DNA from 2 places in the Ramlibacter sp. G4-7 genome. Region 1 is predicted to be linked to the other one. Evidence: predicted binding sites of a transcription regulator. Region 1 holds the regulator's gene; the other holds the start of a gene.
What was found. Region 1 encodes sigma-54, which starts transcription at its own class of promoters, with help from an activator protein. Its sites were predicted from a motif close to TGGCANGNAANCTGCTTT; they were not measured.
Positions count from the first base shown of each region.

Region 2: a site for sigma-54 is predicted at 1,342-1,359, ahead of adh (aldehyde dehydrogenase). Genes of this name have one in related genera too.

Region 1 is NZ_JBYNTT010000031.1:114-3,273, forward strand. It holds gene lptB (LPS export ABC transporter ATP-binding protein) at 1-777, shown strand, start outside; gene AC3EGR_RS24870 (RNA polymerase factor sigma-54) at 803-2,365, shown strand; gene AC3EGR_RS24875 (THUMP domain-containing class I SAM-dependent RNA methyltransferase) at 2,362-3,160, shown strand, end outside.
Region 2 is NZ_JBYNTT010000005.1:193,611-196,770, forward strand. It holds gene AC3EGR_RS09205 (AraC family transcriptional regulator) at 1-171, shown strand, start outside; gene AC3EGR_RS09210 (Bug family tripartite tricarboxylate transporter substrate binding protein) at 141-1,154, shown strand; gene adh (aldehyde dehydrogenase) at 1,440-2,960, shown strand; gene AC3EGR_RS09220 (substrate-binding periplasmic protein) at 3,019-3,160, opposite strand, start outside.

The DNA.
Region 1 (3,160 bases):
GCGGAAACGGTGCACGCGCCGCCGGCCACGGAGACCGAGAGCCGGCTGGAAGCGCGCCACCTGCAGAAGTCCTACAGCGGCCGCAAGGTCGTGCAGGACGTGTCCGTGTCGGTCGCCAAGGGCGAGGTCGTGGGCCTGCTGGGGCCCAACGGCGCGGGCAAGACGACGTCCTTCTACATGATCGTCGGCCTGGTGCGCGCCGACGGCGGCGAGATCGCCATCGACGGCCGGGCCGTGGAGCACATGCCCATCCACCGGCGTTCGCGCCTGGGCCTGTCCTACCTGCCGCAGGAAGCGTCCATCTTCCGCAAGCTCAACGTGCAGGACAACGTGCGCGCCGTGCTGGAGTTGCAGCGCGATGCGCAGGGCCAGGCCCTGTCGCGCGAGGAGATCGAAAAGCGCCTCACGCGCCTGCTGCAGGACCTGCGGGTGGACCACCTGCGCGATTCGCCGGCCGTGGCCCTGTCGGGCGGCGAGCGGCGGCGCGTGGAGATCGCGCGGGCGCTGGCCACGCAGCCGCGCTTCATCCTGCTGGACGAGCCTTTCGCCGGCATCGACCCGATTGCGGTCATCGAGATCCAGCGCATCATCGGCTTCCTCAAGTCGCGCGGCATCGGCGTGCTGATCACCGACCACAACGTGCGCGAGACGCTGGGCATCTGCGACCACGCCTACATCATCAGCGAGGGCCGGGTGCTGGCGCAGGGCACGCCGGCGGACATCGTCAACAACGCAGACGTGCGCCGGGTCTACCTCGGCGAGCACTTCCGGATGTGAGGCAGGAAGCAATTCCGCTGTCCGTATGAAGCAGGGACTTTCGCTGCGCGTCTCGCAGCACCTCGCGTTGACGCCCCAGCTGCAGCAGTCGATCCGGCTGTTGCAGCTGTCCACGCTGGAGCTGAGCCAGGAGATCCAGCAGATGCTGGACGACAACCCCTTCCTGGAAGTGCAGGTGGAGGAGGGGCCCGAGGAGTTCGGCCCCGCTGCTTCCGACGCGCGCGCCAACGACGACGGCGACGCCGAGTCGGCCTACGAAGGCAGCGCCGTGGGCGCGGAGACCAGCGCTGCGTCGGCACCCGCCGAGGCGGACGCGCCCGAGTACGGCGAGGACAACGCCCCCAACTGGGAGGGCGACGGCACCACCGAGACGGTGCCCGACGACGGCGAGTGGGGCGGCGAAGCCCAGGCCGCGCGCCGCAACAACACGGGCGAGGACGACGAGGTCGACGCGACGGAGCTGGCGCGCGGCAACGAGTCGCTGCAGTCCTGGCTGCACCGGCAGGCGCTCGCCCTGCGCCAGTCCGAGGTCGACCGCGTGGCGCTGCGCTACCTGATCGAGTCGCTCAACGACGACGGCTACCTCGAGGACACGCTGGAGGAAATCGCCGCCAGCCTGGCGCCGGACGACCTGGAGCAGCACGAGGAGCTGGTGCACCGCTTCACGGTGGCGCTGCACCTGCTGCAGAACCTGGATCCGCCCGGCGTGGGCGCGCGCAACCTGGCCGAGTGCCTGATGCTGCAGCTGCGGGTGCTGCAGGACGCGCGGCCCGCCGACGAGGTGTGCCCCATCGCGATCAAGGTGTGCCAGCAGCCGATCGACCTGCTCGCCAAGCGCGACGTGAAGCGCCTGGCGCAGCTGTGCGGCGGCACCGACGCGCAGGTGAAGTCGGCCATCGCCATGATCACCCGGCTGGAGCCCAAACCGGGCCGCCGCTTCATCGACGTCGAACGCAACATCGTCATCCCGGACGTGATCGTCACCCAGGTCGGGCGCGGCGCGCGCGCCAATTTCCGCGTGCAGCTCAATCCGGACGTGATGCCGCGCCTGCGCGTGCACGACGTCTACGCCGGCGCGCTCAAGGCCCACCGCGGCGAAGGCCACCAGGCGCTGCAGCAGCGGCTGCAGGAGGCGCGCTGGTTCATCAAGAACATCCAGCAGCGCTTCGACACCATCCTGCGCGTGTCCGGCGCCATCGTCGAGCGGCAGCGCAATTTCTTCATCCACGGCGAGCTGGCGATGCGGCCGCTGGTGCTGCGGGAGATCGCGGACGAACTCGGCCTGCACGAGTCGACCATCTCGCGCGTCACCACCGCCAAGTACATGGCCACGCCCTACGGCACCTTCGAGCTGAAGTACTTCTTCGGCTCCGCGCTCGGCACCGAGACGGGCGGCAACGCCTCGAGCACCGCCGTGCGCGCGCTGATCAAGCAGTTCGTCGCGGCCGAGAGCAACAAGAAGCCGCTGTCGGACAGCCAGATCTCCGAGATGCTCCGGGAGCAGGGCATCGAGTGCGCGCGCCGGACCGTTGCGAAATACCGTGAAGCGCTGCGGATCGCGCCAGCCAACCTGCGGAAGGAATTGTGAAAGACCTGAGACTGTTCCTGCCCTGCGCCGGCGGGGTGGAAATGTATTTGCGCGACGAGGTCGCGCGCATCTGCGGCGAGGGCGGCCGCGACCTGCGCACGGCCCGCGGCGGCGTGCAGTTGCTGGCGACCTGGACCGAGGTGATGAAGCTCAACCTGCACAGCCGCCTGGCGCAGCGTGTGCTGGTCGAACTCGCGCACCAGCCTTACCGGGGCGAGCAGGAGCTCTACGAGGTGGCCAGCGCCGTCGCGTGGGAAGAGTGGTTCACGGCGCGCGACAGCTTCAAGATCGAACTCACCTCGCACCAGAGCCCGCTGAAAAGCCTCAACTTCGCCGCGCTGCGCATCAAGGACGCCGTCGCCGACCGCTTCCGCGCGCACGGCGGCGTGCGCCCCGACGTCGACACGCACCGGCCGGTGGCGCGCATCTTCGCGCACCTGGCGGCCGAGGACGTCACGCTCTACATCGACACCTCGGGCGAGCCGCTGTTCAAGCGCGGCTGGCGCGAGGACAAGGGCGAGGCGCCGCTGAAGGAAACGCTGGCCGCGGCGATGATCGCGGCCAGCGGCTGGGACGCGACCGTGCCGCTGTACGACCCTTGCTGCGGCAGCGGCACCATCGCCATCGAAGCGGCCCAGGTCGCCTGCAACATCGCGCCCGGCCTGCTGCGCCGCTTCGGCTTCGAGCGGCTGAAGCCGCACGCGGCAAGCGACTGGCAGGCGCTGAAGGCCGAGGCCCTTGCGGCGCGGCGCGCGCCGACGGCGCCGGTGTTCGGCAGCGACGTGGCCTTCCGCA
Region 2 (3,160 bases), on a different contig from region 1:
CAGGCCCGCCGGGGGCTTGCGGGCCGGTACATGAGCGACCCGCGCTGTCCGGTGGCGGACGTCGCGGCGCGGGTCGGATTCACCAGCACGAGTGCGTTCTCGCGCTGGTTCAGCGCGGAGTTCGGGCAGTCACCGTCGCAATGGCGGCGCGCAGGGCGGGCAGCGGCATGAACCGCAGCCGGCGCTTGGTGGCGTTCGGCGGTCTCGCGCTGGCGGGCCTGCTGCTCGCGGCGCCCGCGCCGGCGCGCGCGGCCGAATGGCCGACGCGCATCGTGCGCATCGTCATCGCGGGCCCGCCGGGCGGCGCGGCCGACGTGGTGGCGCGTCCCCTGGCCGAAAGCCTGGAGCGGGCGCTCGGGCGGCCCGTGATCGTGGACTACAAGCCGGGCGCGAGCGGCGTGCTGGCGGTCCAGGAGCTGCTGTCCGCACCGGCCGACGGCGGCACCTTCCTCATGATCCAGCGCGGCATCGTCACCGAGGTGCCGCAGGCCATGAGGGTGCGCTACGAGCCTTACCAGGACCTGAGGCCGATCGTGCAGCTGGCCCGGCAGCCGCAGCTGCTGCTGGCCAGCCCGCAGCTGCCGGCCCGCAACCTGGGCGAGCTGGTCGCTCTCGCGAAGTCGAAACCCGGCACGCTGGCCTTCGGCACCGCGGGTGTCGGGCTGCGCTCGCACACCCTGGGCGTGCAGTTCGCCCAGCTTGCCGGGATCGAGCTCACCTTCGTTCCCTACCGGGGCGCGCCTCCCGCCTTGCAGGACCTGGTGGCCGGGCACCTGCCGCTGATGGTGGAAGGCCCTGCCGCGGTGTTGCCGATGCTGCGCGCGGGCAAGGTCCGTGCGCACGCGACGACCGGCCCGCAGCGCTCGCCGCTGCTGCCGGACGTGCCCACCTTCGCGGAACTCGGTTACCCCGAACTCACGGACGTGAGCTGGTTCGCGCTGTGGTCGCGGCCGGACATGCCGGCGGCGCTGCAGCAGCAGGTGCGTGCGGCGACGCTGCTGTACCTGGCCAGCCCGCAAACGCAAGGGAGGTTGGCGGAGCTGGGCATGGAGCCGGGGCTGCCCCTGGCGAGCGAGGAACTCTCGCAGGACATGCGCCGCGCGGGCGAGGAGAACGCCAGGGTGCTGCGAGCGATCGGCTTCAAGCCCGAGTAAGGTGTCCGCTGGCCGCCCGGGTCGCGCTTGCGCTCCAGCGCGACCGGCCGCGCGAGGTCCGCTGCTGTTCCACCCCTGTTCCATCGCGTGACACTGCGCCGTCCCGCACGACGCCGTGCGCGCGGAGAGAGCCTGGCGCTCAGGGTGTTCCCGCATCCCGGCGGCCTTCGACGCAGCTTCGAGGCACTGGCACGGCATTCGCGTTCTCCTGCCCAAGCGCCGACCTTCCAACCTCACGCCGCGACCGGCGCATCTGCCGTGGCGTTCAGCTCTCTGGAGACTCGCATGGACATGCTGGAACCTGGCCGCTTCGGCTTCGCGGTGGAGTTCAGGAAACGCTATGGCAACTACATCGGCGGCGAGTGGGTCGCCCCCACGCAGGGCCGCTACTTCGAGAACGTCACGCCCATCACCGGCAAGCCGTTCTGCGAGATCCCCCGCTCGACGGCGGAGGATGTCGAACGCGCGCTCGACGCGGCGCACGCCGCCAAGGCCGCCTGGGGCCGCACTTCGCCCGCCGAGCGGGCGCAGGTGCTCCATCGCATCGCCGACCGCATGGAGGCCAACCTCGAACTGCTGGCGACGGCGGAGACCTGGGACAACGGCAAGCCGATCCGCGAGACGATGGCGGCCGACCTGCCGCTGGCCATCGACCACTTCCGCTATTTCGCCGGCTGCATCCGCGCCCAGGAAGGCTCGATCGGCGAGGTCGACCACGAGACCTTCGCCTACCACCTGCACGAGCCGCTGGGCGTCGTCGGCCAGATCATCCCGTGGAACTTCCCGCTGCTGATGGCGGTGTGGAAGCTGGCGCCCGCGCTGGCGGCCGGCAACTGCGTGGTACTCAAGCCGGCGGAGCAGACGCCGGCTTCCATCCTCGTGCTGATGGAGATCATCGGCGACCTGCTGCCCAAGGGCGTGGTCAACGTCGTCAACGGCTTCGGCCTGGAGGCCGGCAAGCCGCTCGCCTCCAGCCCGCGCATCGCCAAGATCGCCTTCACCGGCGAGACCGGCACCGGCCGGCTGATCATGCAGTACGCCAGCCAGAACATCATCCCCGTCACGCTGGAGCTGGGGGGCAAGTCGCCCAACATCTTCTTCGCCGACGTCATGGCCAGGGACGACGCCTTCCTCGACAAGGCGATCGAGGGCTTCGTGATGTTCGCGCTGAACCAGGGCGAGGTGTGCACCTGCCCGTCGCGCGCGCTGGTGCAGGAATCCGTCTACGAGCGCTTCATGGAGCGCGCGCTCCAGCGCGTGTCGGCCATCCGGCAGGGCAACCCGCTGGACAAGTCCACCATGATCGGCGCGCAGGCGTCCAACGAGCAGCTGCAGAAGATCCTGTCCTACCTGGAGATCGGCAAGCAGGAGGGCGCGCAGTGCCTGGCCGGCGGCGCCCGCAACGTGCTGGAGGGCGACCTGCAGGGCGGCTACTACATCCAGCCGACGGTGTTCAAGGGCCACAACAAGATGCGCATCTTCCAGGAGGAGATCTTCGGTCCCGTGGTGTCGGTCACGACCTTCCGCGACGAGGAGGAGGCGCTTGCCATCGCCAACGACACGCCCTACGGCCTCGGCGCGGGCGTGTGGAGCCGCGACATGAACACCGCCTTCCGCATGGGCCGCGGCATCCAGGCCGGACGCGTGTGGACCAACTGCTACCACGCCTACCCCGCGCATGCGGCCTTCGGGGGCTACAAGCAGTCGGGCATCGGGCGCGAAACCCACAAGATGATGCTGGAGCACTACCAGCAGACGAAGAACCTGCTCGTGAGCTATGGGGAAAAGCCGCTCGGGTTCTTCTGAACACGGCGGCGGCAGGAAAAAGGCCCGGGGATCCCGGGCCTTTTCTTGCGTGGTCGGCTCAGACCCGCCACTTCACCCCGCCGCGCTCGAAGATCTCCGCCAGCTGGGTCGTCGGCATCGCTTCCTGCAACGCAGCGGCGAGGTCGCCGGCTTCCTTCTTCACCGCGCAGCCGATGGCCCAGCCTTCGCGCGGCACGCGC